Regions from separate parts of the Halomonas sp. RT37 genome, predicted to be linked through region 1. Evidence: predicted binding sites of a transcription regulator. Region 1 holds the regulator's gene; each other region holds the start of a gene.
What was found. Region 1 encodes sigma-54, which starts transcription at its own class of promoters, with help from an activator protein. Its sites were predicted from a motif close to TGGCACNNNNNTTGCTNT; they were not measured.

Region 1 (9,580 bases):
TCACCGACACCCTGCTGATGGCCCAGGGCCGCCTCGACGATATCATCGACAGCTACCTGAGCAACGGACCGCTGACATGAAACTGAGCGCACTGCGTCCAGGCTTTCGCTTCTGGCTGGTCATCCTGCTGCTGGTACTCGGTGGCGGCCTGACGTTGCTCGACCCCCGCGAGAGCAACGTCCCCGACCTGGTACCCAATGACAAGGCCGGCGAGCCCGACTACTACCTGGTGGATGCCCGCCTGACCCGCTTCGATGCCCAGGGCACCCCCCATCAGCGCATCGATACGCCACGCCTTGTGCACACACCGCTCGACGACGTCACCCGGGTGGACCAGCCGGACCTTGCGCTGATCGACGACAGCGGCCGAGAGTGGATCGCCGACGCCGACAACGGTGAACTGGGTCCGGACGGCAACCCCCTGACCCTGTCGGGCGACGCCCATCTCGAGGCCCCCGCAGAGCGTTGGCAGCTTGATACAGAGGTATTGGTCTACGACAGCGACAGTGGCCATGTCTGGAGCGAAACGCCAGCCGTCCTACGCCAACCCCCTCAACAGATGCAAGGGGAGCGCTTCGACGCCTGGATCCATGACAATACCGCTCGCCTGACCGACAATGTCACCGGTCATCATCCGCCAGAGCCTCAATAAGGAGCCCCTTCCATGATGCGTCCAAGTCCCGCCCTCCTGCTTGCCCTGGCCCTTGGCCTGGCCGCCGGCGCCACCGGCAGCAGTGTCCTGGCGCTGGAAAGTGATCGCAGCGCACCGATTCAGGTGGAGGCCGACCAGCTGGATCTCGATGATCGCGCCGGTACCGCGGTCTATACCGGCGACGTGCGCATTGTGCAAGGCAGCATGATCCTCACCGGCGAACGCGTCGAGATCCAGCGCAACGACCAGGGACAACTGTCACTGGCGACCGCGACCGGCTCCCGCGCCTACCTCGAGCAGAAGCCATCCCCGGAAGAACCGGTGGTCAAGGGCTGGGGCCGCAAGGTGATCTACCACGTGGCCGAACGCCGCATGGAGCTGATCGACCAGGCTGAGCTGCACAAGGCCAATGACACCTTCGACGGTGCCTATCTGGAGTACTTCCTCGATCGCCGCGTGGTCCAGGCCCGCTCCAGCGCCCAGGGCGTCCAGGGCGAGCAGCGCATTCGCATGACCCTCGAGCCGGAAAGCCAAGGAAACTGATGAAGACTCTCCACGCTCGCCATCTGGCCAAGAGCTACAAGAAGCGTCGCGTCGTCCAGGACATCAGCCTGTCGATCGAGCAGGGCAGCATCGTCGGTCTGCTGGGCCCCAACGGGGCCGGCAAGACCACCTCCTTCTACATGATCGTCGGCCTGGTCAGAGCCGACGCCGGCAGCATCAGCATCGATGATCGGGACCTGAGCCGCGCGGCCATGCACCAGCGCGCGCTGGCCGGTATCGGCTACCTGCCTCAGGAGGCTTCGATCTTTCGCAAGCTGTCGGTGGCCGACAACATCATGGCGATCCTCGAGACCCGCAAGGACCTCGACCGCGAGGGCCGAGAAGCACGTCTCGAGCAACTCCTCGAGGATTTCCACGTCAGCCATATTCGTGACAACCCCGGCATGAGCCTGTCCGGCGGGGAGCGGCGCCGGGTCGAGATCGCTCGCGCCCTGGCCACCGAGCCGGCCTTTATCCTGCTCGATGAACCCTTCGCCGGGGTCGACCCGATCTCGGTGGGCGAGATCAAGTCCATCATTCGTCAACTCAAGGCCCGCGATATCGGCGTCCTGATCACCGATCACAACGTGCGCGAGACCCTCGATATCTGCGATCGTGCCTACATCGTCGGCGACGGCCAGATCATCGCCGAGGGCAGCGCCGAGTCCATCCTCGCCAACCAGCGCGTCAAGGAGGTCTACCTGGGCGAGAACTTCCGCCTCTAGACCGCAGGGCCGCCCGACAGCCGCAGTCGCAGTCGCATCAAGCGGCCGCAACACTTGCCAGCATCAGCATTCAACCGCCGGCCCCGAAAGGGTCGGCCTCACCTTGCACACAGGGCCTCCCTCGAAAGAAGCACCTCCCCCCTACCAAGTTGTTCCACATCGACCTTTACACTCCCTCCCACAGGTCAAAAAACACCAACTTGGCAAGATGCTTGCATGTCTGATGACTCGTCGTTAGGGTAAAGCCTTTCGACAACACTGGTGGATCCCGACCCATGGCCCTCAAGGCGTCACTGCAGCTGCGCATCGGTACCCAGCTGACCATGACCCCGCAACTGCAACAGGCGATCGGCCTGCTGCAGCTTTCGACCCTGGACCTGCGCCAGGAGGTCCAGCAGGCGCTGGAGGCCAACCCCATGCTCGAACTCGAGGACGAGTTCGGCGAACAGCAGACCAGGGAAGCCGTGGAAGATGACTGGGCGGATCAGATTCCCTCGGAACTCAGTGTGGACAGCGACTGGTCCGACACCTACCAGGACCTGGGCACCACCCCCGCCGGCAGTGGCGAGGCGCCGGATTTCGAGCGCCAGGCAAGCTCCCAGTCACTGCACAGCCACCTGAGCTGGCAACTGGCGATGCTCGACGTCAGCGACCAGGAGCGCCTGATCGCCGAGAGCCTGCTCGACGCGGTCAACGCCGACGGCTATCTCGAGCAGACACTGGATGACATTGCCCAGGGGCTCGAGCAAGACGGTCGTCGCCCCCCTCCCCTCGCAGAGGTGGAGGCGGTGCTGGTTCGGCTGCAACAGTTCGAACCGACCGGAGTGTTCGCCCGCGACCTGCGCGAGTGTCTGATGCTGCAACTGGATAGCCTGCCTCGCGATACCGTCCTGCTGCCCCAGGCCGGACGACTGGTAAGACAGTTTCTCGAGGCGCTGGCCAGCGGCGACCGACGTCTGCTGAAGCGCCGACTAGGACTCGATGACGACCAACTCGACAGCGTCATCGAGCTGATCCGGAGCCTCGACCCACGTCCCGGCAGCCAGTTCGGTGACAGCGATAACGACTACGTCATACCCGACCTGGTGGTACGCCACACCGAAGAGGGCTGGCGCGTTGAACTCAACCCGGATGCAATGCCCCGACTGCGCATCCAGCCCGACTACGCTGCGCTGATTCGGCGCGCGGACAAGAGCCAGGACAACCAGTTCCTCAAGGACCACCTGCAGGAGGCGCGCTGGCTGATCAAGAGTCTGTCCAGCCGCAACGACACCTTGCTGAAGGTCGGCCGGGAAATCATGGTGCGTCAGATCGACTTCCTCGAGCAGGGAGAAGCGGCCATGAAACCGTTGGTGCTGGCCGATATCGCAGACAAGGTGGAGATGCACGAGTCCACCATCTCCCGCGTGACCACCCAGAAGTTCGTGCACACGCCTCGCGGCGTGTTCGAGTTGAAGTATTTTTTCTCGAGCCAGGTCGGCCAGGATGGCGACGCCCATTCCAGTACCGCCATCCGCGCCATGATCAAATCGTTGATTCAAAAGGAACCTGCCCGCAAACCTCTGTCGGACAGCAAACTGGTGGAATTGCTGGCGGAAGACGGCGTCAATGTCGCCAGACGCACCGTGGCAAAGTACCGGGAAGCCATGAATATTCCGTCTTCCAGCGAGCGCAAGCGACTGCGCTGAGGCCTTGCGCTGCGGCGTCGCTAGCCTAGTTATCGGGAAAGCGCAAGCACTTGAAATTTCGCATGACATCTGCGTCTTTCTGCGTAGCGTCGAGGGGGTTTGCAGGATCGGAAAAAGGGTTACAATCAAGCCACCACCCGAAAGAGCAAGGAGCCTGTCATGCAAGTCAACATCACCGGCCACCACGTCGAATTGACCGATCCCCTGCGTGACTACGTACAAGAGAAGCTCACCCGTGTGGAGCGCCACTACGACAACATCACCAACGTCCAGGTGACCCTCTCGGTGGAAAAGGAACGCCAGCTGGCCGCCTGCACCCTTCACGCCGCCGGTGCCGACCTGCATGCCGAAGCGCAGGACGGCGACATGTATGCTGCTATCGACGCCCTTGCCGACAAGCTGGACCGCCAGCTGGTCAAGCACAAGGAAAAATCCCAAGCCCGCGCCCAAGGCGCCGGAATTCGCTGACTCTCATGACATTGGAAGCCATTCTCCCTCCCGAGCGCACATTGTTCGATGTCCCGGGAGGCAGCAAGAAGAGGGTGCTGGAGTTTTTCAGCACCTTCATTGCGCAGAACACCCCGAGCCTGGACAGCCAGGAGGTCTTCAGTCGGCTGATCGGACGTGAGCGCCTGGGCAGTACCGGCATCGGCAATGGCGTCGCCATTCCCCATGCCCGCAACCCCCACTGCAAGGCGCCCATCTCCGGCTTCCTCAAACTCGCGGAACCTGTCGACTTCGATGCCATCGATGGTGAGCCCGTCGATCTGGTGTTCGTGCTGCTGGTGCCGGAAGAGGCCGACGACGCCCATCTTGCCCTGCTCGGCCAGGTCGCTGGCGTCATGAACGACGCCGACACACGTCACCGTCTGCGCCACGCCAGCTCCCAGCGCGAGCTTCACGAGCGCCTGCAGGAAGCCATCCGCCAACAGGCGCCAGGGGACGACACTCCCTCCTGATCGCGGCCTTGCCTAGGCCATCAGCAATGGACGCCTGCCCAAGGAGACAGGACATGCAGCTCGTGATCATCAGTGGTCGCTCCGGCTCGGGAAAGTCCGTGGCCCTTCAGGCCCTGGAGGACCTGGGGTTCTACGCCATCGACAACCTTCCCGCGACCTTGCTGGGCGCCTTGGTGGACGAGCTGGAAAACGGTCATTCCCGCCGTATCGCCGTCAGCGTCGACGCCCGCAACCTGCCTGAGGCGCTGGAACGCTTCCCCGCCCAGCTGGCGTCCCTCAAGCAGAGTCCGATCGACTGCCAGGTGGTCTACCTGACCAGTGATGCGCGAATTCTGCTCGAGCGTTATTCCCACACGCGGCGCCGTCACCCGCTGACCCGTGATAGCGACATGACCCTGGCGGAAGCCATCGAGTCCGAACAGAAGGCCCTTTCGGGCATTCGAGACCTGGCCGATCTGGTCATCGACAGCTCTCGCCTGTCGGTACACGAACTGCGTTCGCGCATCGCCGAACAGGTCGCCGACCACCGCAGCGGCCAGTTGAGCCTGACCGTGGAGTCCTTCGGCTTCAAGCGTGGCGTGCCGCCGGATGCAGACATCGTGTTCGATGCCCGCTGTCTGCCCAACCCCTACTGGGAACCATCGCTGCGTGATGCCAATGGCTGCGATCCCAGCGTCATCGACTTCCTCGAACGCTATCAGGACGTCGCCGACATGAAACGCGACATTCTCGCCTGGGTGCGCACCTGGCTACCGCGCTATCAGCAAAGCCAGCGCAGCTACCTCACCGTGGCGGTGGGCTGCACCGGAGGACAGCATCGTTCGGTCTACCTGGCCGAGGGAATCGCCTCGGCCCTGGCCGACCAGCATCCCCGCGTCCGTCTACGCCACCGCGAACTCGGCCAGCAACGCCGACTGGACAGCGGAGGACTCTAGGCGTGGCCCGACGCACCCTGACCCTGACCAATCGTCGCGGCCTGCATGCACGCGCCGCGACTCGCCTGGTCACCTGCTGCCAACCCTTTGACGCCACCGTCACCGTCCACCATGGCAGCCGCTCGGGTGACGCCGCCAACATCATGTCGCTGCTGATGCTGGCCGCCCCCTGCGGTACGGAGCTGACCCTGGAGGCCGAAGGCAAGGACGCGGACGCGGTGCTGGACGCTCTGGAGGCACTGTTCGACGCACGCTTCGACGAAGACGCCTGACGTCTTACCTCTCCTTGTTTTGACCGCCACCCCCTGCCTGCCAAGGACGCCATGCAACTAATCCAGACCGGCAAGTACACCGAGGTCCACTACGACGCGGACCAGGACGCCTTCATCAAGACCTTCACGCCCAAGACCAGCGATCGCTGGCGCTACCGCCTGGGCATCCGGCGCTACCCCGGCCACAATTTTCGCTATGTCGCCGGCCGACTGGAGCGACTGGGTATCGCCACACCGAAAATCCTGTCGGCAGAGCGCTATCGTCTGGTCACCGCCAACGTGCACGGCATCGCGCTTAAAAAGCTGGTCCTCGACTCTCCGGAACTGCAGAACCGCTACCTGGACATTCTCGAAGCCTTGTACCGTGACCGTATCCACTGTCGTGGCCTGCACACAGAGAACTTCCTGGTCGTCGACGGAGAGGTGATCGCCATCGATCTGGATGCCTACAAGGCGCCGCGGGTCTTCACCTATCCGCGCCGAGAGTTCATCGACTGCCTGAGTCGCTCGCTGAAAAACGACGAGGCGTTTCTGTTCGAGCGCTTTCTCGAACGTGTCGACGCCCAGCATCCCTGAGCCCAGCATCCCTGAGCCCAGCATCCCAGAGCCCAGCATCCCTTAGAAAGCACCGCTCCGCCTTGTACCCTCGCCTGCCCCGCTCTACCCCGGTTTTCCGGGTACGAGCGCTGGCATTGGCGACGGCAGCAGCAGCGGTGGTAAACTTTTAGCTCGTCACTCAGTTTACCACCAAGCGTCCCTCAGGAGCCGACATGACCTCTCCGGTGTGGCATCCCTACGCCCATCTCAAGACCCAGGCCCCTGCCCCCCGGGTAGTCGGCGGCCAGGGCACCCGCTTTACCCTGGACAGCGGCGAATCATTGCTCGACGCGACCTGCTCCTGGTGGTGCATGATCCACGGCTACGGACATCCACGGCTGGTCAAGGCGATTCAGGAGCAGGCTGCCACGCTGTGTCACGTGATGCTTGGAGGACTGACCCACGATCCCGCCGACCAGCTCGCGCGGGAACTGGTTCGCGTCACGCCAGAGGGCCTCAACCACGTGTTCTTCTCAGACAGCGGCTCGGTGGGCATGGAGGTGGCGATGAAGATGGCGGTGCAGTACCACCATCTGCGCGGCCGCCCCAACAAGCACCGCATGCTGTCGTTGATGAAGGCCTACCACGGTGATACCGCCGGCTGCATGGCGGTGTGTGACCCCGAAGAGGGCATGCATTCGCTGTTTTCCGGCTTTCTTCCGAAACACCATTTCGCCCCGGCGCCGACGGCCCCCTATGCGGCCACGCCGGAGCAGGTCGCCGCCGACCTCGACGCCCTGCGAGCGGTGCTGGAAGCCCACCACCACGAGATCGCCGCGCTGCTGATGGAACCCCTGCTGCAGGCCGCCGGAGGTCTCAACATGACCTCACCGGACTATCTGAAGGGTGCTCGCGCCTTGTGCGACGAGTTCGACGTGCTGTTAGTGTTCGACGAAGTGGCCACCGGCTTTGGACGCACCGGGCGCATGTTCGCCGCCGACCATGCCGGTGTCAGTCCGGACATCATGGTGCTGTCCAAGGGGCTGACCGGTGGCTACCTTGGCCACGCGGCGACCCTGGCCAACGACCGTGTCCATGACACCTTTATCGGCGACAGCGAGCTTCACGCCTTTATGCACGGCCCGACCTTCATGGGCAATCCGCTGGCTTGTCGCGTGGCACTGGAAAGCCTCAGGGTCTTCGAGGAGGACGACTATCTGGGCCGTATCGCTCGGCTCAACGCCATCCTTGTGCAGGAGCTCGCCGGCGACAGTGACCTGCGCGCCCACCCTGCGGTGGCCGACATCCGTGTGCTCGGCGCCACCGGCGTGATCGAGGTGCACGACAGTAAAGCGCTGAAAGGTGCCGCCGCCATCGCCCGTGAACAGGGCGTGTGGCTGAGGTCCTTCGGCAGATGGCTTTACACCATGCCGGCCTATATCACCTCGGATGACGAAATGCGCCAGATCATCAAGGCCATGAAGGCTCCTTTCACAGCAAACGCATAACTTTCACAGCAAACGCATAATTAGTGGGCAGGGTCGGCGCTGGCTGGCTCTCTACCAGCCCGCCGGCCTATATCACCTAGGATGAGGAAATGCGCCAGATCATTGCGGCCCCGCTTTACCAGAGACAGGCCCCTTTCACCGCAAACGCATAATTAGTGCGGTGGCTGGCTCTCTACCAGGCGATACCACGCTCTACCAGCCCCAGAACAGCAGCCACCAGGCGCCGATCACCGGCGCCTGGGCGGCGAGCATGGGCAGCATGGCCAGAAGTCGACGCGGGCCACTGGCGTAGCGTCCGAGGATGCCCCATCCAAGCCCCGCGCTTGCCAGTACGCCAAGCCCCAGCAACAGCGCCCTGGCGTCATTGGCCCAGTGGATCAGCAGGCCATCGCCTCGCAGCAGGGTCAGGGTGGTCATCGACAGGCCCAGGAAGACGCCGACCGCGGCCAGGGGTATCAGGGCGTAGGACAGGTGCCACAGGCGCTGCCAGCGCCAGCGGCCAAGCAGACGGTTGGTCAGCGACAGCGACAGCGAGACAAGCCCCCCCAGCACCAGGGTAGTCACGCCGATATAGCCCAGCAGCAGGGCTCCATCGAGCAGGGTGAAGACGTCGTTGTGTTCGGGATAGTGGGTCAGCAGCCACCAGGGTGCGCTGGTTTCCAGCGGCCATCCCCAACCGTGCTGATAGAGCCAGACGGCCGCCTGCTGCTTGGCGGCCACGAACCAGGGGCTCGCCGACCAGTGGAATGCCCCCACCGCGATGCCCAGCAGGCCGAATACCACCAGCACGAACTCCCACAGGGTCGCGGGTCGCTGAGGCGGTGGCGACACCACCTCGATGCCGGGCGCCCTGAGCTCGAGATGGATAGCATCCTTGTAGCCTGAGCAACGCGAGCACAGATGGCAGTCACTGGCGCTGTCCAGCTGCTTCAGCGGGATCAGCACCGGGCAGTCCGGAGCCCGGCTTCTTGACACCTCACGCCGGCGCTGGCGCCGTCCGTGTTCGGTCCATACCTCGGGGTCGGCGCGGTAGTGCAACGGCGCCAGCTTGGCCAACAGCGCAAAGACGCCGCTGACCGGACACAGATGGCGACACCAGACGCGCTTGCCCTTGCCGTAGACCAGACCGATCACGGCCGCCGCCAGGGTCGAGCCCCCCAGCACCAGCAGTGCGGCCTTGGGATACTGGTAGACGCTGACCAGCTGCCCATAGATCGTGGTCATGGCGAAGCCCACGAACGGCCAGCCACCCCAACGCATCCAGCGCGGTATCGCCCGACCCAGGCCGACACGGCTGGCGGCTTCCGTGATGGCACCCTCCGGACACATCATCCCGCACCATAGCCGCCCCGCCACCACCATGCTGACCATGACAAACGGCCACCAGATACCCCAGAACACGAACTCGGCGAACACCGTGAGGTGATCGAGGATGCGTGCCTCATGGTTCGGCAGGGGCAACAAGGGCGGCACCAGCAGCAGCACGGCGTAGAACGCCACCACGGCCCACTGCAGTGTCAGAATCCAGCGCCGATGATGCTTCAGCCAGGCTCCCAGACGTGCCCAGCGTCGGGTCTTGCGGGCGCCTGGATGCCGATTCTCAGCCACGGTTGGCCGAGTCTCCTTGCCAGGCCCGCAGCGACGATCGCTGGCTTCTGGCATCACTGCTGGCGTCACTGTTGCCGTCCCTGTTGCCGTCACTGCCGCCGCCTCGTTCACGACACCGCTCCCTCGACGACGTTGTGCGACGGGCGCTGCCCG
Region 2 (9,580 bases), 1.0 Mb from region 1:
CGCAGACGTTCGATCGCCGCGGACTCGTCTTCGAGCCCGACCGCCCACAGGGTTGCCTGGACGCTGCACCCTCGCTGCCCCCAGGCGCCGTGAAAACGACGATGGTCAGGGTCGAGGGGCTGGCGCTCGATCCACAGTGGTCGTCCGTCCCGGGATAACCGGAAGCGCTGTTCGAGGTGGCCGCTGGCAAACGGCAGATCACTGGCCGGCCGGCCCAGCGCCAGCACCTCCCAGCCCAGGCAGCGGGCGCTGCCGGAAAGCTCGATCTCGGTGGCCTGCACCCCTCGCGAGCCGTCGAAGGCGATGGTTTCCTGGGGCAACCACTCGAGCAGCCCGCCCTCCTCGACCACCAGACGAGTGCGCTGGGACCAGGCCACGGCGTTGCGGTCGGCCCGATACAGCTTGTTGGCCGCCGGTGTGGTCAGCAGCGCCCGCGCGCCCGCGCCCACCCGCGCCTGGATATCCAGGATATCGCCGCTGACCAGCCCCCCCGGGGGATGCAGCAGATAGACGTGGCAGGTGCCGTCGCGGCCTTCGGGGTAGAAGGGACGCTGCACCCGCAGGGGGCCGCGATGATCCACCCGATAGAGGCGAGTGGCCTGGCCATCATGGCGAAAGCCGAGATCGAGGCTGGCCTCCCAGCGCCGTCCCGCGTCGAAGCGATGGCCGTGCCGATCGGTCGAATCCTGTGTTGTCTGCGCGCTCATGGCTCTCCCGGGCGGTCCGTCGAGTCGGCGTGGCAAGCGAAAGTAAAAAAGGCCACCACCATTGCCCAATCAAGGTGCAAGCCCCGTACCAGCTTCTCGAATCTCTATTTTTCTACTTAATTTTCAATTTCTTATAGAACAACCAAGGATTGCACCAGAGAAAAGCACGCCTTTGGTCGCGCACAAAAAAAGTGCGCAACCTTACGATTGCGCACCATTGATGTGCAGCGATTCATCCTGATTGACGCGCTACCGCTCAGACGGTCAGGTAGCGCTTCACCACGGCGTCGTCGAGCTCACCGATATCACCGACGGCGACTCTCCGCCCGCGATCGAGGATGGCGAAGTGGTCGGCGAAGCGACGGGCAAAGGGCAGTTTCTGCTCCACCAGCAGCACGGTCAGCCCATCATCGGCGATCAACCGACGGATGACTTCGCCGATCTGGGCGACGATATTGGGCTGGATGCCCTCCCCCGGCTCGTCGAGGATCAACAGCTTCGGCTCGATCACCAGGGCGCGCCCGATCGCCAGCTGCTGCTGCTGACCGCCGGACAGATCGCCGCCACGCCGGTGACGCATCTCCTTGAGTACCGGGAACAGCTCATAGATCCGTTCGGGCACCTGGCGCAGGCCATCACCACGGGCGGCGAGGCCCGTGCGCAGGTTCTCCTCAACCGTCATCAGCGGAAAGATCTGGCGTCCCTGGGGCACATAGCCCACGCCCAGGCGTGAGCGATCCTCGAGGCGACGCTTCTCCAGCGCGACACCGTCGGCGTAGTGAAGCTCACCGCCGGTGATCGGCACCTCGCCCATGATCGCCTTCATCAGGGTGGTCTTGCCGACGCCATTACGACCCAGCACACAGGTACAGGCCGCCCTGGGCACGTCGAGATCGAGATCCCACAGGGTGTGGCTCTCGCCATAGAACTGATTGAGCCCGCGAATGCTCAGCATCGATCCACCTCCTTGCCTGTCTCTCGCGCCCACCGGCCGCAGACCTTCGCCCACAGCGTGGCCAGCCTGCCGCGGGATGCGCCGTCCGCCCAGTACAGCGCTCTTACCGAAGACTGCTGAGGTACTCGCTCCAGTCCGATCATGCCGCCTCCTCGTCGCCACCCAGGTAGACCTCGATCACCCTGGGGTCGCTTGCCACCTTGTCCATACTGCCCTCGGCCAGCACCGAACCCTGATGCAGCACCGTCACCGTGCGGGCGATCGAACGCACAAAGCCCATGTCGTGCTCCACCACCACCACCGAGTGCTTGCCGGCGAGGCTCAACAACAGCTCTGCGGTACGCTCCATCTCCTGCTCGGTCATCCCCGCCACCGGCTCGTCGACCAGCAACAGTCGAGGGCGCTGCATCAACAGCATGCCGATCTCGAGCCACTGCTTCTGTCCGTGGGACAGGATGCCCGCCTGGCGGCGACTGAGCGACGCCAGGCCCACCGTCTCGAGCACCTCCTCGATTCGCGCCAGCACCTCCCCGGTCATGCGCGCCTTGAGCGTCGGCCACAGACTCTTGTCCATGGCCATCGCCAGCTCGAGGTTCTCGAACACCGTCAGCGCCTCGAACACCGTGGGCTTCTGGAACTTGCGCCCGATGCCGAGCCGGGCGATCTCCGGCTCGTTCTTGGTCAACAGGTTGTGGCGGCTGCCGAACCACACGCTGCCCTGATCCGGGCGCGTCTTGCCGGTGATGATGTCCATCATGGTGGTCTTGCCAGCACCGTTGGGGCCGATGATGCAGCGCAGTTCGCCGTCGTCGATGGTCAGGTTGAGATCATTGATGGCCTTGAAGCCGTCGAAGCTCACCGACACGTCCTCGAGATAGAGGATCGGGCCGTGGCGCACGTCGACCGGCGATTGTTCCGGGACCAGGAAGTCGAAGACCCGATCGCGATCGGCCAGGCTCTGAAGAAAGCTCATGGGGTGGCCTCCCTGGGGGTTGCATCCAGCGTGTCGGTTGGCGTGTCGGGTTGCGTGTCGCTGTCATCGTCGCTGCCTTGCTGGCGAGAGCGTGACAAAAGCCCGGCGATGCCCTGGGGCAGCAGCACCGTCACCAGCACGAACAGCGCACCGAGCGCGAACAGCCAGGCCTCCGGCATCACCCCGGTGAACACGCTCTTGGCGTAGTTCACCGCCAGCGCACCGATCACCGCGCCATAGAGGGTGGCACGGCCACCCAGGGCCACCCACACCACCACCTCGATGGAGAACAGCGGCGAGAACTCGCTGGGGTTGATGATGCCAACCTGGGGCACATAGAGGGCGCCGGCGACCCCGGCCAGCATGGCCGAGACGACGAACACGAACAGCTGATAGCGCTCCACCCGGTAGCCGAGAAAGCGGGTGCGGGACTCGGCGTCGCGCACCGCCACGCAGACCCGCCCGAGCTTGCTGACCACGATGGCGCGGCACAGCAGGAAGCCCAGCGCCAGCGCCACGCCGGATGCAATGAACAGCCCCAGTCGTGTGGCGTCGGCGGACAGGTCGAAGCCCAGCAGTTCCTTGAAGTCGGTCAGGCCGTTGTTGCCGCCAAAGCCCATCTCGTTGCGGAAGAACGCCAGCATCAGCGCAAAGGTCAGCGCCTGGGTGATGATCGACAGATAGACCCCGGTGACCCGCGAACGGAACGCCAGGAAGCCGAACACCAGCGCCAGCAGGCCCGGCGCCAGCAGCACCATCACAAAGGCAAAACCGGCCATATCGAAGCCAAGCCAGTACCAGGGCAGACTGTCCCAGTCGAGGAACACCATGAAGTCCGGCAGCAGTGGATCGCCGTAGACACCGCGGTCGCCGATCTGGCGCATCAGGTACATGCCCATGGCGTAGCCGCCGAGGGCGAAGAAGGCGCCGTGGCCCAGGCTGAGAATCCCCAGGTAACCCCAGACCAGATCCACCGCCACCGCCAGCAGCGCGTAGCACAGGTACTTGCCCAGCAAGGTAACGGTATAAGTAGAGACATGCAGCGGATGCTCCGGCGCCAGCAGCAGATTTGCCGCCACCACCAGCGCCATGGTGGCACCGAGCACCGCCAGGAAGATCAGAGTCGACCGCTCGCCAAACGGGCGAGCCAGCCATAGTCGGGATGATGGCATCGCTCAGCCCTCCGCCGCGCGGCCCTCCTGGGGAAAGAGTCCCCTCGGGCGCTTTTGAATGAACAGAATGATGAACACCAGCACCAGGATCTTGGCCAGTACCGCCCCGGCCCAGGGCTCCAGCACCTGATTGATCACCCCCAGCGAGAGCCCCGCCACCAGGGTGCCCCACAGATTGCCGACCCCGCCGAACACCACCACCATGAAGGAGTCGATGATGTAGTTCTGGCCGAGGTTGGGACCGACGTTGGTGAGCTGTGACAGCGCCACCCCGGCAAGGCCAGCCACCCCCGACCCCAGCGCGAAGGTCAGGATGTCGACGCGGGTCGCGCGAATGCCCATGGAGCGTGCCATGGCACGGTTCTGGGTTACCGCCCGTACCTCCAGTCCCAGCCGGGTGCGGCGCATCACCAGCATCAGGGCGGCAAACACCAGGATGGCGAAGCCGAGCACATAGAGGCGATTGAGGGTCAGCGACAGCGCCTCGTTGATCACCAGCGAGCCGCTCATCCACTCGGGCGTCACCACGGTACGGTTGAGCGGTGAGATCAGGGTGCGCACCAGCTGCTGCAGGATCAGGCTGACGCCGAAGGTCGCCAGCAGGGTTTCCAGCGGACGCCCCTTGAGGAACTGGATGACGCCTCGCTCGATGGCCACACCCACCAGCGCCGCCACCAGAAAGCCCGCCGGAATCGCCAGCAGCAGCGCAAGCCCCGGCTGCCCCGGCAACAGCTGCTGCATCGCCCAGGTGGTGTAGGCCCCCAGCATGATCAGCTCGCCGTGGGCCATGTTGATCACCCCCATGACGCCGAAGGTGATAGCCAGGCCGATCGCCGCCAGTACCAGCACCGAGCCCAGCGACAGGCCGAAGTAGAGCGTCTCGGCGGCGCGGTTGAGCTTGAGCGCCTGCTCGCTCTCGGCCAGCGCCGCCTGGGCGGCTTCCGCCAGCGCCACGTCGTCGCTGCGGCTGGCCTGCATCAGCGCGGCCCTGGCCTGGCCATTGAGGCTGCCGGACAGCGCCTCGACCGCCGCGACGTCCCCCTGCTCGACCCGTGCGATGGCAATGGCCTGCTCCAGGGTCGCGGCCACCTCGGGGTCGCTCTCGGCGGCGGCCAGCTCGCTCAGCGAATCGACGGCCTCGGCCTCGACCTCGCCCAGCAGATCCCGCGCCGCCGCCAGCCGCTGGGCGGGGTCGTCGACACGCAGGTCGATCAGCGCCAGGGTGCTGTCCAGATAGCCCCTGAGACTGTTGTTGATGGAGACGCGGTCGAGCTCGCGGCGCGATATTTTGCCCGCCGGTTCCAGCGTCAGGGCGTCGGCCACGGGCCAGTTGCGACCGCGATTTTCCAGTACCACGACGATAGCGCCGCTGTCCTTGACGCGGGCGAGCTTGCCCTCGGCGAAGCTCTCGAGCCAGCGCCGGGCGCGCTCGTCACCGCTCTCGGCGATGGCGTCGATGGCCGCTTCCTTGTCGCGGAAGCTGGACTCGGCCAGCGCCGACAACAGCGCCGGCCCCTGGTCGGAAGACGCGGCCTTAGAAGCGCCGGCGTCCTGAGCCCAAGCCTGGCCCAGCCCCAGGGCGACGAGGCAAAGCAGCACCAGCGCGCTCAGCCAGTGACGACCTGCAATTAAATTCATGGTGAGGTCCCTTGAGACACCCGGGTGCCGACGGCACCACGGGCAGGGTTGGCGTGATCCGGGCCGGTGCGCCGTGCACACCGGCCCCTTGTCGTTATGTTCTATTCGCTGGAGGCGACGTCTGAGCCACCACCGCAGCTACCCTGCACCACGTTGTAGTTGCCGCACTCAAGCGGAGCACGCCAGTCGCTGATCAGATCGCGGGAGCCTTCCAGATAGTCGGACCAGGCGTCGCCGGCCACGGTGGACGGGGTCTGCCACACCACCGAGAACTGGCCGTTGTCCTGGATCTCGCCGATCAGCACCGGCTTGGTGATGTGGTGGTTGGGCATCATGGTGGCGTAGCCACCGGTGAGATTGGGCACCGACACACCGATGATCGCTTCCTTGACCGCATCTACATCGGTGGTCTCGGCCTTGCGCACCGCCTCGGCCCACATGTTGAAGCCGATATAGTGGGCTTCCATGGGGTCGTTGGTGACGGCGTTGTCGTCGCCGGTGTAGTCGTACCAGGCGTCGATGAAGTCGTAGTTGACGTCTTCATCCACGCTCATGAAGTAGTTCCAGGCCGCCAGGTGGCCGACCAGCGGCGCGGTGTCGAGACCGGACAGCTCCTGCTCGCCCACCGAGAAGGCCACCACCGGGATGTCCGAGGCCTCGACGCCCTGGTTGGCCAGCTCCCGGTAGAAGGGCACGTTGGCGTCGCCATTGATGGTGGAGACCACCGCCGTCTTCTTGCCGGCACCACCGAACTGCTTGATCTCGGAGACGATGTTCTGCCAGTCGGAATGACCGAAGGGGGTGTAGTTGACCATGATGTCCTCGTCGGCCACGCCCTGTGATTTCAGGTAGGCTTCGAGGATCTTGTTGGTCGTGCGCGGATAGACATAGTCGGTACCGGCCAGCACCCAGCGCTCAACACCGACCTCGTTCATCAGGTAGTCCACCGCAGGAATCGCCTGCTGGTTGGGCGCAGCGCCGGTGTAGAAGACGTTTTCGGAGGATTCCTCGCCTTCGTACTGCACCGGATAGAACAGCAGACCGTTGAGCTCCTCGACCACCGGCAGCACCGACTTGCGCGACACCGAGGTCCAGTTGCCGAAGATCACGTCGACCTCTTCCTGCGCCAGCAGCTCGCGGGCCTTCTCGGCAAACAGCGGCCAGTTGGAGGCCGGGTCCACCACCACCGGCTCAAGCTCGCGGCCGAGCAGGCCACCCGCTTCGTTCTGCTGCTCGATCAGCATCAGCATGGTGTCTTTCAGGGTCGACTCGCTGATCGCCATGGTACCGGACAGGGAATGCAGGATACCGACCTTGATCGGGTCCTCCTGGGCGAGCGCCGGTGCGGCGATGGCCAGCGACAGCGTGGACACGGCCAGGCTGGCCAGCGCCTTTCTAGAAAGCGCTTTGGAACGGTGGGCACAAACCTGCGTAGAAGAGATCGAAGCGGTGGGCATGGGAAACCTCCAGGGGTTGCCTTGTCGTTGTGATGGACCATCGTCGAGAGGGAGCCAGGCGGTTCAGGTAAAACCGCTGTATCGCTCAGGCCTGACGTCTTGCGACGTCGACCTCCATCACCACTTCAAGCAAGTCCCATGCCAGCCATATAAAACATTTATAAATTCCGACATTACGTCGGCCAAGACGGGGGCTTACCCACCCCGCCTTGCGCCACAAGAGAGCATCTCGCGCCACCGGGGCGCACCAATGCACCACATGTGGTGCACTTCGCTACCCCGCCCCCTACTTCTGCACCACCACAGCGCCAAGCACCGGTGCACCCCGCAACGGCCGGCACCAGAATGGACCGCATATTACTGGCCCACTCTGTTCAATCTGCCGCGTTAGTACCATTACGCTGGCAGACGGTCGAGCTGGCGGAGCACCTGTTCGGTAAAGGCGCTGCAGCCGGTATCGCCGCCGAATTCCCGGGGCCGATACCGGCCATCGGACAGTACGCCGTCCACCGCTTGACGCAACCGACCGGCGGCGTCAGACAAACGATCGTCGGCGTGCTCCACCGCCAGCCATTCGAGCATCATGGCCCCGGACAACAGGGTGGCGATGGGGTTGGCGGCGTCCTGCCCGGCGATATCCGGGGCGCTGCCGTGGGCCCCCTGGAACAGACCGTGGCGATCGCCCAGTTCGGCAGACGGCGACACCCCCATCCCGCCGACGGTGGCCGCCCCCAGGTCCGAGATGATGTCACCGAACAGATTCTCGGCAACGATCACGTCATAGAAGTCCGGGCGCTTGACCAGGTGCACCGTCATGGCGTCAACGTAGGCATAGTCGAGTTCGACGTCGTTGAACTCGGCGCCTACCTCGTCGCATACCCGACGGAAGAAGGCGTAGCTTCTGAGGATGTTGGCCTTGTCGCAGACGGTGAGCCGCCGCTTGCCGTCCTTCGGTGCGCCCTGACGTCGCCGTGACAGCTCCAGGGCGAAGCGCGCGACTCGCTCGGTGCCCTTGCGGGTGATCACCAGGCTGTCGCTGGCCATCTCGTCTCGCAGCACCACCCCGGCGCCGCGGCTGGCGTAGAGGCCTTCGGTGTTCTCGCGCACGATGACATAGTCGATGGTACCGGGCTGATGGTGTCTCAGCGGCGACTCGACCCCGGGCAGCAGGCGGATCGGACGCACGTTAGCGTAAAGGTCCAGTCCGAAGCGCAGCTTGAGGTGCAGGTCGTTGCCCACCTCGGTACCGTCGTCGTAGGTCACCCCCGGCAGCCCGGCGGCTCCATGCAGGATGGCGTGACTGGCCCGACAGGCGTCCAGCGTCGACTGGGGCAGCACCTCGCCGGTCTTGTCATAGTGCCCCGCTCCACCGTCGAGCCAGTCGAAACGCAGCACGTCGCTACCCAGCAGCGCTTGCAGTACCTGCACCGTGGCGCCCGCCACCTCCGGGCCAATACCGTCACCAGCGATGGTGGCAATTCGATAACTCACAGAGATTCCCTCGTCTTGTTGTTGTCCATTGATGGTGGCCTCGCAGTATCGTGGTGCAGCGATGTTCTATCCATGGGACCTTATGGTCGATGGCGATGGCGATGGCTACGTCAGAGATCACGCCGCATGATCAGATCCCTGTCCACCACATCGCCCATCTGAAAACTGTGGGTGCCTACCTCGACAAAGCCCCGGGAGCGATAGAAGGCGATGGCGGGATGATTGTTTTCCCACACGCCCAGCCAGACGAAAGCCCTGGCCTGTTCTCGCGCCTCGGTGATGGCCTTGTCGTACAGCATCTTGCCAAGCCCTCGGCCCTGGGCCTCGGCCAGCAGATAGATGCGCTCGATCTCGAGACCATTGTGCTCGCTCAGATCGGTCTGGGCCTCCCCCCAGTTGAGCTTGAGATAGCCGACCGCTACGGGCCCCTTGGCAACGCCCTCGCGCTCCTTTCCCGCTTCACCCGTCTCGCTGCGGCCGGCCTCTTCCAGCAGCCAGAATCGCGACTGTGGGCAGGCCAACTCGCGCTGCACCCTTCCCAGGTCAAAGGCATCACTCAGATAGCGCTCCATGGTCGCCTTGGAGTAAAAGTCGACAAAGGTCTGGTAAAAGGTGCGGCGCCCCAGGGCGGCCAGCGTTTCGGCGTCCTCCAGCGTTGCCTGCCTCAGGCAGTCATTCATCTCGCGTCCTTACTCCATCGTTGTTCATACCCGCACGCAGGATCGTCGTCATGGGTCGCCACTGAGCACGGCGGCGGCGTGGTCAGCAAGCCCATCCCCTCGAAGGCCTTCGCGGATGCCCTCGCGTTCTTCCTGGGCTTGTGCTGCCGGGCTTGTACTAGTCAGCCAAGTGCTTGCCCACCAGTCGCCCGATCTCGAATGCCAGTCCAAGGGGTCAATCGCCTTCGTACCTTGGCGCTGGATCATCTCCACACAGCACGGCAGCGTCACAAGCCGAACGCCCATCCTCTCGAAGGCCTTCGCGGATACCCTCGCGTTCTTCCAACGGCTTGTGCTGGCTGGCCTTGTGTTTGCCCACCAGGCGCGTCACCTCAAGCTCTACCCCCACAATGCCACGACGCATCCCCTCCAGGTAGTCTTCGGGGGCGTCGTCCACCGCCCAGGGCGCTTCCCGGCCCGCCTCGAAGCGATCGACCAGCGACGTCAGGTGCGAGGTGAGCCAATCGC
Region 3 (9,580 bases), 510 kb from region 1:
CACCCCGGTGCACGTCACCGCCTGGTGTCACACCGACGGCGACATCAAGTGGGCCGTGCTGGGCAAGGCGGCGGCCTACGATCCCGGCGGGAATCAGGGCATTCTGGCCTTGGACAGTGCGGAGGAAAGCGCCAGCGGCGTGGGTATCCAGCTGATCCACACCGGTAGCCTGGCGCCACTGCCGATCACCCCCGAAGGCAGCGCCTTCGACGCCTACCGCTGGATCGACACCAACCTTCATGCGCAGGGCGGCAACATCTTGATGCTCGACTTTCTGGCCCGCTACGTGAAGACCGGCACCGTCACGCCAGGTACCGCCAACGGCCATGCCACCCTGGTGCTGTCGCCTAAATGAGTTTCCACCGTCTTCGCTCTACGACAGGCAGGCAGCCGGTTCAGCAACGCTCGCCCGGCTGCCGGAGACCCGCGACACCACGCCGCCGACGATGATCAGGCAGGGGGATGGCAGGGGGTTCTCCGCCAGGCGCTGATCGATATCGCCAAGGGTGCCCACCAACGAGGCCATCTCAGGAAGACTGGCGTTGGCCACCAGCATCACCGGCCAGTCCTGTGGCAGGCCTGCGCCACGCAGGCCACGGGTAATCGCGCCAAGCTTGTTGAGCCCCATGTAGAACACCAGGGTCTCGTCGCGTCGGGCCAGCGATGCCCAGTCCGGCTCGCCCCCCTCGCGACACTGCTGGGCGGTGATCAGACGAAGGCTCTGGGCGTGGCCGCGATCGGTCAGCGGAATCCCCATGGCGGCGCAGGCACTAGCCGCCGCCGAGATGCCGGGCACGATCTCACGCGCAATGCCGGCATCGTCCAGGGCGTCGAGTTCTTCCCCGAGGCGTCCAAAGATGCCCGGATCGCCGCCCTTGAGGCGCACCACCGCCTTGCCCTGGCGCGCCAGCGCCACCAGCAGGGTGCCGATCTGCGCCTGATCGACGCTGTGGTGGCCCCTGGCCTTGCCGACATAGTGGCGCTCGACGCCGGCCGGAATCATCGCCAGCACCTCGGGCCCCACCAGGCGGTCGTAGACCACCGCGTCGGCGTGTTCGATCCGGTTCAGCGCCTTGAGCGTCAGCAGTTCACCCGCACCGCTGCCCGCCCCCACCAGCGCGACCCGGCCAACAGCGCCGCCTGACCGATGGCCAGCGCCGCTGGCAGCGGACCGGGACGCCAGCCGGTCGGCCCAATGCTGGCTTTGCCATGCCAGTCGCCCCAGCAGCATCGACAGCCCTTCCAGACGACGTGCCAGCCAAGGCGTCGTCCCCGCTTCAGCAAGGTGACCCAGCCGGTCTCTAGGCCGACTGGGGTTGTGCGCGCTCGATGCGACCACGGCTCTTCTCCTCTTCCACCAGACTCTTCAATTCGGGAATACAACTGCCGCACTGGGTACCGCAGGCCAATCGCGCACCGAGCGCCTCGACGCTGTCGTCGCCGGCACGAATCGCCCGCTGGATCGGGGAACGCCCCACCTGATGGCAACTGCACACGATCGGCCCCTGGTCGGCGGCGCCGTCATGACAGGCCGCCAGCACTCGCCGCCGATGCTGCTGACCCATGGCCTCGCCACGTGCGGCCTCGTCGAAGCGCTCGCACAGCCAGCCAAGCCCCGGCAGTTCGCTGACCGGGCCAACCATCAGCCACCAGCACAGGCGTCCTTGCTCGAACCCCGCCAGGCGCCAGCGACCACTGGCCGGGTCCTGGGCCACCGGGCCCAGCTCCCCCGGCAACTGGCGTGCGGCCCAGTCGAGCCAGTCGCGTTCGACGCCCACTTTCTCTACACCCTCTTGCTCAACGGGCTCACCGGCCAGTTGCCATCGCTCCGCCGAGGCCAGCGGGACCCGCGTCCAGTAGTTCGTCCCCTCGACCACCCGGGCGGCCAGGCCCGAACCCTCGGGTGGTCCCTGCTGGGCCAGTGCCCGGGAAACCACCAGGGTCGCCTCCCAGGCGTGCTGCAGCGGCGTGACCGCCACCGCGCCATGCTTGGTCTCCGGCTGGCCAGAAAGCGGATCGACGTCCGGGGCGAACAGGCTCCCCGCCAGCGGCGAGTGACTGAAGCGCGGTGTCCAGTGGATGGGCACGAACACTTCCCCACGGCGCTGGGCGGCGGAGACCCTGACGCGGGCGCGCATCTCGCCGCTGCGCGAGCGGATCCTGGCGAGCCCCTGGTCACACAGCCCCAGGGCCTCGGCGTCATCCCGATGGACCTCGACGAAGGGCTCGGAGCGGTGATTCATCAGTCGGTTGGCCCTGGCGGTACGGGTCATGGTGTGCCACTGATCGCGCACCCGCCCCGAATTCAGCCGCAGCGGATAGTCGGCGTCAGGCGCCTGGCGCGGCGCCCGCGCGCTCACCGGCCACAACCGCGCCCGGCCGCTCTCGGTGTAGAAGCGGCCGTTTTCGAAGAGCCGCGCGGTGCCTCGAGGTGCGCTTGCCGTCACCGGCCACTGGATCGGTGCGAGATCGTCGTACTCGACCCGGGACAGCCCCGCCAGCCCGGAAATATCGAAGGCCCGCCGTCCCTGGTTGTCGAGGCCCGACAAGCGCGCATGCTCGTCGAAGATCTCGCAGGGGTGGCGGTAGGCGAAGGCCTCGCCGAAGCCCAGGCGATCGGCCACCCGGCACAGGATCCACCAGTCGTGGCGGGCCTCGCCCGGCGGCGGCAGGAGACCGCGCTGGCGCGAGATGCGTCGTTCGGAGTTGGTGACGGTACCGTCCTTTTCCGACCAGCCGCTGGCCGGCAGCACGATATCGGCGAGTTCCACCAGGTCGGTGTCGGCCATGCACTCCGACACGATCACCAGCGGACAGCGCTCGATGGCGCGGCGCACCCGGTCGGCATCCGGCAAGCTCACCAGGGGATTGGTGGCCATGATCCACAGCGCCTGGATGTCGCCGCGCTCGACGGCCTGAAATAGCTCGACCGCCTTGTGGCCAGGCTCCCGAGGCAGCGTCGGCACCAGCGCCTCGGTCGACCAGAAGCGGGTCAGCCGTTCGATGGCGCCCGGGGTGTGATAGTCCATATGGGCGGCCAGCTGGTTGGCCAGCCCACCGACCTCGCGCCCGCCCATGGCGTTGGGCTGGCCGGTGATGGAAAAGGGGCCGGCGCCGGGCAGGCCAATCTTGCCGCCGGCCAGGTGGCAGTTGAGGATGGCCTGGCACTTGTCGGTGCCGCTGGTCGACTGGTTCACGCCCTGAGAGTAAAGCGTGACCACGTGCAGCTGGGTGGCAAACCAGTAGTAGAAGGTCTCGAGGCGCTCGGCGTCGAGATCGCAGGCCGCCGCCACCGCCTCGATGTCCGAGGCCTCGTCCAGGGCGGCGGCAATTGTCTCTTCGGCGCCGTCCACATGGCGCTTCAGATAGACCTCATCGAGCCGTTGGCGACGGGCCATCCAGGCCAGCAGGCCATTGAACAGCAAAGCGTCGCTGCCGGGGCGCAGCCCCAGGTACAGATCGGCGATCTCGCAGCTGTCGGTGACCCGAGGATCGATGACCACGACCCGCATCAGCGGATTGCGGGTCTTGGCCAGACGCAGCCGCTGATACAGCACCGGATGGTTCCAGGCCAGATTGGACCCCACCAGCACCACCAGTTCGGCCTCTTCCAGATCCTCGTAGTTGCAGGGGACGGCGTCGGCGCCCAAGGTGCGCTTGTAGGCCGCCACCGCTGACGCCATGCACAGCCGCGAGTTGGTATCCAGGTGCGGTGTCCCGAGAAATCCCTTGAACAACTTGTTGGCGACGTAGTAGTCCTCGGTCAATAGCTGCCCGGACAGGTAGCCGGCAATGGCCTCTGGACCGCTGCCCTCGGCAATCGCTCCCAGACGCTCGGCGACGGCGTCCAGCGCGCTGTCCCAGTCGGTTTCGCGACCGTCCACCCTGGGTCGCGTCAAGCGCCCCTGAACGCCAAGGGTCTCCGCCAAGGCCGAGCCCTTGACGCACAGGCGACCGAAGTTGGCCGGGTGATCCCGATCGCCCCTGAGGGTAACCGCCTCGCCATCGCGACGTAGCTCGACGCCGCAGCCGACCCCGCAGTAGGGACAGGTGGTGCCTGTGGCCTCTCCGCCTGCACCGCTGTCGATCTCCGTGCTGTCGCTATCCGTCCGGGTCATCGCGCTCTCCTGTCGGCCATCTTGCTGCTCTGGCATATCGGCGGTCTCTCATCGGCAGATCATCGCTCCGCTAGTGGCCGGGCCTTGATCGGTCGGGTCTTGCTGCGGCCCAAACGCACGACGCCCATCCCGTCGAGCGAGGCTCGAGGAGATGGGCGTCGTTGCCGGATGAAATCCCGCGCTGGATTTCGTGTGTGCTAGCGCCCGTTGCAGACGAGTTGTCGGACCGGCCCACCCGCCACCAGCGTCGGGACCCTTCCTGGCTCGGCCTAGTGATCTGGCTCGGCCTAGCGATCTGGCTCGGCTTAGTCATCTGGCTCGGCTGAGTGATGCCCATGGCACCAACAACGGCACTAGCTTTGGCAGTAATTAAAGCAAACCCTGTGCCAGAACACCGCAATCGCCCCTTGTCACGCGGAAAGCCGGTGCCAGCCAATTGAACCAACGAGGTTTTTTCTGACGTTTGCCCAGTCGATGGTGGCGAGAAGACGTCTGACAGACCCCAGGCTCGCACCACAACGAACGATAGAGGCCACCGTTTACGCACCCTTTCGGTGCGCGAGCGCCTGCCCGGCATATCTGCGGGGGCACGGCGGCGGCTTTGCAGGGGGTTATCTCCCTGACAGAAAACGACAAGATCGAAAATGGAACGCCTTTTGCGCTGACAGGTGCAGAGGCACCCAAGGTGCCCCCCTCATCACGTCGACTCGAGCTCTATCGAGCGACAGCATCATCGAGCCACGCCCATGCCCGAACACGACACCTTGAAGGTCCTGCTGGTCGACGACGAGATAGTGCGCGCCGCCATGGTCGAAGAGGCGCTTGCGCTGGACGGACACCAGGTGGTCTGCCGACTGTCAAGCCCGGCCAGCCTCAACGACATGGTGCAGCAGCATCAACCCGACGTGGTCATCATCGACATGGAATCGCCTGACCGGGACACCCTGGAAAGCATGGCGCTGCTGCAGCGGGAAAACCCCCGACCGGTGGTGTTCTTCGCCGACCAGCACGACCCCGAATCGCTCAAGGCGGCGGTGAAGGCCGGCGTCAGCGCCTATGTGGTGGACGGTCTGGCGGCCAACCGCGTCAAGGCGGTCATCGATGTCGCCATCGCCCGCTTCGAAGCCTTTCAGGGAATGCGCCGCGACCTCGACAAGGCACGCAACCAGCTCGCCGACCGCAAGCGCATCGAACAGGCCAAGGGCCTGTTGATGAAGCATCAGAGCTGCGATGAGGAACAGGCCTACCGCATGCTGCGCAAGCTGGCCATGGACCGCGGCCAGCGCATCGCACAGGTCGCCCAGAACGTCGTCGACATCCTCAAGCCACTGGAGAAGGGATCATGAGTCCATCGCTGTCTTCTGACGCGGCCAGCACGTCCAGAACTGGCGCGCCGCATCCACCCGAGCTCGCCAGCCTGACCCTGGGATTCGTGCCGCTGCTGGATGCTGCGCTGTTGATCATCGCCCGGGAAGGCGGCTTCTTCGCCGCCCAGGGGGTCGAGGTCAGCCTGTCACGCGAGAACGCCTGGTCCACCCTGCGCGACAAGGTCGCCGCCGGCCTGCTTGACGGCGCCCAGATGCTGGCGCCGATGCCGCTGGCCATGAGCCTGGGGCTGTCCCGCGCGCCTTGTGACACCCTGGCCGCCGCGGTGCTGAGCCGCCAGGGCAACACGTTGGTGCTGTCTCGCCGCCTGGTCGAGGCGGTTGGCGCTTCGGTCGACAGCGGGGAGCCCGGCGCCTTCGGCGCGGCCAGCGAACTGGCCCGACGCTTCAAGGCCTCGCTGAAAGAAGGCACCCGGCCACGCCTGGCCATGGTCTACCCCTACTCCTGCCAACACCTGTTGCTGCGTGATTGGCTGGCTCGCGGCGACATCGACGTCGACAGCGAGGTCGAACTGGTCGCGCTGCCGCCCCCGCGCATGGTGGACGCCCTGCGCGAAGGCGAGATCGATGGCTTCTGCGTCGGCGAGCCCTGGGGCAGCCTGGCCCAGCATCGTCAGGTGGGTCGAGTGGTGGCCAGCGGTGCGGAACTGATGCCGGCGCATCCCGAGAAGGTGCTGGGGGTGACGGCCTCCTGGGCGCGGCGCTACCCGAATACCCTGTCCGCGCTGCTGCGCGCCCTCCAGGCCGCCGCCCTGTGGCTGGACAAGGCGCCTGAGGCCAGACGCCAGACCCTGGCCTGGCTGGCGCTGCCCCCCTACCTCGATGAAGCCGTAGGCCATCTCGACGAGCTGCCGCTGGAAGCCGCCCCAGGCTACCCCTGCATCGGTGAGCGACTGCGCCCCCTGACGGCCGACTTCGAGGGGCTGATCCAGCGGTTGTCGCCGCTGCTCGAGGCTCGCGGGCGACAGCTCGACACCGCCACCCTGGAGGAGTGCTACAGCGCTGTGCATTACGACGCCGCCACGCACCAGTACGGTGCCGACACGCCCTGAACCCTGCCTGACCGGTGCTGACGCCCTCCGCCAGGGCCTACACCAACAGGCTGTTTTACCTGCACAAAACGTAAAACAGGCATGAAACTTGGATAGCCTGTAGCAAGTGCCGGCGAATGCCGGCGGCGGTCAACGGCGATCGCACCGACACTAGACAAAGACGTCTCTTCACCCTCCGACGCCGGAGGTGTGAGAGACGTCTTTGGCGTTTTTGGAGCCCATGCGATGCCTTATTCCACTGGTCCTTCTGACTCCAGGCCCCGTTCCTCTGGCCTGCCTGACTCAAGGTCCCGTTCCGAAATGACCCAGGCCGGCTCGTCTTCCCCGACGAGGTCTGATGACGCACGTCTTCCCCACCTGGCAATCGTCGGCAACGGCATGGCCGCGCATCGATTGATCGAGACCCTGGCGGCCAAGAGTAATGCCCCACGACACATCACCGTGATCGGCGCCGAACCGCACGCGGCCTACAACCGCATTCTGCTGTCGAGCTGGCTGGCCGGCGATGTCGAGCAGGATGGATTGACGCTGACACCGCCGCATGACTCCGCCGTCACGGTCGATCAGCGCCTGGGCGCGCGAGTGGAGCGGATCGATCGTGCCCGGCGCCTGGTCGAGTGCGACGACGGCGAGGTGATCCCCTACGACCATCTGGTGCTGGCGCTGGGTTCGCGCAGCGCCATGCCACAGATCCCCGGCATCACGCTGACGGGCGTGTCGGGCTTTCGCGATCTGGACGATGCGGCGCGCCTGGCCGACGCAGCAAAGGCTGGCGGCGCGGCGGTGGTGGTCGGTGGTGGTCTGCTGGGCCTGGAGGCCGCCGCCGGCCTCGCCGCCCGAGGCATGCAGGTGTGCGTGCTGCAACGCTCAACGCGCCTGATGAACCGGCAGCTGGACGCCACCGCCAGCACCATGCTGGCAAGCGAAATCGAAGGCCGCGGCATCCATCTTGAGACCGGGGCGCGGCTGGCCGAGATCGTCGGCGATGAGCACGGCAAGGTGATCGGCGTACGCCTGGAAGACGACGAGCGCCTGCTGCCGGCGAACTGCGTGGTGATCGCCGCCGGCATCACCCCCAACGCCGAGCTGGGCAGGGATGCGGGGCTCGATTGCGATCGCGCCATCGTCGTCGACGACACCCTGGCCACCTCGGACCCCGACATTTCTGCCCTCGGCGAATGCTGCCAGTTCGAGGACACCACCTACGGCCTGGTGGAGCCGATCTGGCATCAGGTCGAGGTACTGGCCAGTCGCCTGTGCGGCGAGCCGTCGGCGCCATACCACGAACGCGCCTGCGCCACCAAGCTCAAGGTTTCCGGCGTCTCGCTGTACGCCTTCGGCCCCACCGAGGCCGAGGACGGACATGAGGTCCTCAGCTACCGCGACCAGGGGGAATACCGCCGACTGCTGCTGCGCGACGGCCGACTCGAGGGCGCCGTGCTCTACGGCGATACCCGCATGGGCCCCTGGTTATTCCGGCTCGCCGAGCAAGGCCTGCGACTGGACCGAGTGCGCCACTCGCTGCTGCTGGGCCAGGCCGATACCGAGGCCCTGCTGGCGGACGACGCCACCACCGACACCGCCCCATCGACCACCGAACAGGATGCCGCCTGATGTCCAGCACAAAGCACAATTTCGCCGCACACAATGCTCCCGACAGCAACGCCGCGGATACCCGCCCCACCCTGGTCGTGGTAGGCAACGGCATGGTCGGTCACCACCTGGTCGAGCAGCTGGTCGAACGTGATCAGCACCGCCGCTACCGCATCGTGGTGTTCGGCGAGGAACGTCATCTGGCCTACGACCGAGTGCACCTGTCAGAGTACTTCAGCGGCCGCGACGCCCAGTCCCTGGCGCTCTCCACCGCCGACTACTACGCCGAGCACGGCATCGAGCTCAAGTTGCACCAGGCGGTCACCGCCATCGATCGCGATGCACGGCGCGTTCACACCGACGCTGGCAACCTCGACTTCGACCGTCTGGTGCTGGCCACCGGTTCCTTCCCCTTCGTCCCGCCGATTCCCGGCAATGATCGCGAGGGCTGCCTGGTCTACCGCACCCTGGACGATCTCGACGCCATTCGCGCCGCCGCCGCCACCGCCAATACCGGCGTGGTGGTGGGGGGCGGACTGCTCGGGCTGGAGGCCGCCAACGCCCTGCGCGGCCTCGACCTGGACACTGCGGTGGTCGAATTTGCCCCGCGTCTGATGCCGATGCAGGTGGACGAGCAAGGCGGTGAACTGCTCAAGGAAAAGATCGAGGGCCTGGGCGTCCAGGTGCTGACCGAAAGAGCGACCCGCGAGATCGTCCCCGGTGAAGCCAGCCGTCTGCGCATGGTATTTCAGGACGACAAGGTGCTGGAGACCGATCTGATCGTGTTCTCCGCCGGTATACGCCCCCGGGACGAGCTGGCCCGCGAGTGCGGGCTCGAGATCGGCGAACGTGGCGGCGTGGTGATCGATGACCACTGCCTGACCAGCGATCCCGCCATCCTCGCGGTGGGCGAGGTCGCGCTGTACAACAACAGCATCTTCGGCCTGGTCGCCCCCGGTTACCAGATGGCCAAGGCCGCGGCCGACACCCTGTGCGGTGGCGATTCGACCTTCACCGGGGCCGACATGAGCACCAAGCTCAAGCTGATGGGGGTCGACGTGGGGGCCATCGGCGACGCCCACGCCAACCGCCATCCCGGCGCCAAGCAGTACCGCTACTTCGACCAGATCCAGCAGGTCTATCGCAAGCTGGTGGTCTCCGGTGACGGCAAGCGCCTGCTCGGCGCCATGCTGGTGGGCGACAACTCCGCCTACGACAGCCTGATGCAGTACTACGCCAATGGCCTGGATCTGCCGGCGGACCCCGCCTCGTTGATCGTGCCCTCCAGCGAACCGGCGCCGGCGCTGGGCCCGGACGCCCTACCGGACAGTGCCACCATCTGCTCGTGCCACAACGTCACCAAGGGCGCCATCAGCGTCGCCATCGACGCCGGCTGCGAGGACCTCGGCGCGGTCAAGGGGACGACCAAGGC

Region 2: urtA (urea ABC transporter substrate-binding protein) is a predicted target of sigma-54. The motif match lies at 7,029-7,046, and genes of this name have one in related genera.
Region 3: NFG58_RS05430 (ANTAR domain-containing protein) is a predicted target of sigma-54. The motif match lies at 4,764-4,781, and genes of this name have one in related genera.

The regions. Positions count from the first base shown of each region.
Region 1 is NZ_CP098827.1:1,714,858-1,724,437, reverse strand. It holds gene NFG58_RS07480 (HAD hydrolase family protein) at 1-80, shown strand, start outside; gene lptC (LPS export ABC transporter periplasmic protein LptC) at 77-652, shown strand; gene lptA (lipopolysaccharide transport periplasmic protein LptA) at 665-1,195, shown strand; gene lptB (LPS export ABC transporter ATP-binding protein) at 1,195-1,920, shown strand; gene NFG58_RS07460 (RNA polymerase factor sigma-54) at 2,196-3,608, shown strand; gene raiA (ribosome-associated translation inhibitor RaiA) at 3,768-4,076, shown strand; gene ptsN (PTS IIA-like nitrogen regulatory protein PtsN) at 4,082-4,567, shown strand; gene rapZ (RNase adapter RapZ) at 4,621-5,502, shown strand; gene NFG58_RS07440 (HPr family phosphocarrier protein) at 5,505-5,774, shown strand; gene NFG58_RS07435 (hypothetical protein) at 5,826-6,350, shown strand; gene bioA (adenosylmethionine--8-amino-7-oxononanoate transaminase) at 6,545-7,819, shown strand; gene NFG58_RS07425 (4Fe-4S binding protein) at 8,012-9,427, opposite strand; gene NFG58_RS07420 (FTR1 family protein) at 9,535-9,580, opposite strand, start outside.
Region 2 is NZ_CP098827.1:2,728,656-2,738,235, forward strand. It holds gene NFG58_RS11715 (urease accessory protein UreD) at 1-707, opposite strand, end outside; gene urtE (urea ABC transporter ATP-binding subunit UrtE) at 964-1,662, opposite strand; gene urtD (urea ABC transporter ATP-binding protein UrtD) at 1,802-2,635, opposite strand; gene urtC (urea ABC transporter permease subunit UrtC) at 2,632-3,807, opposite strand; gene urtB (urea ABC transporter permease subunit UrtB) at 3,811-5,445, opposite strand; gene urtA (urea ABC transporter substrate-binding protein) at 5,547-6,902, opposite strand; gene NFG58_RS11745 (isocitrate/isopropylmalate dehydrogenase family protein) at 7,299-8,393, opposite strand; gene NFG58_RS11750 (N-acetyltransferase) at 8,504-9,073, opposite strand; gene NFG58_RS11755 (FMN-binding negative transcriptional regulator) at 9,288-9,580, opposite strand, start outside.
Region 3 is NZ_CP098827.1:1,202,175-1,211,754, reverse strand. It holds gene NFG58_RS05445 (fimbrial protein) at 1-355, shown strand, start outside; gene cobA (uroporphyrinogen-III C-methyltransferase) at 374-1,339, opposite strand; gene NFG58_RS05435 (nitrate reductase) at 1,302-4,118, opposite strand; gene NFG58_RS05430 (ANTAR domain-containing protein) at 4,865-5,464, shown strand; gene NFG58_RS05425 (CmpA/NrtA family ABC transporter substrate-binding protein) at 5,461-6,555, shown strand; gene NFG58_RS05420 (FAD-dependent oxidoreductase) at 6,856-8,169, shown strand; gene nirB (nitrite reductase large subunit NirB) at 8,169-9,580, shown strand, end outside.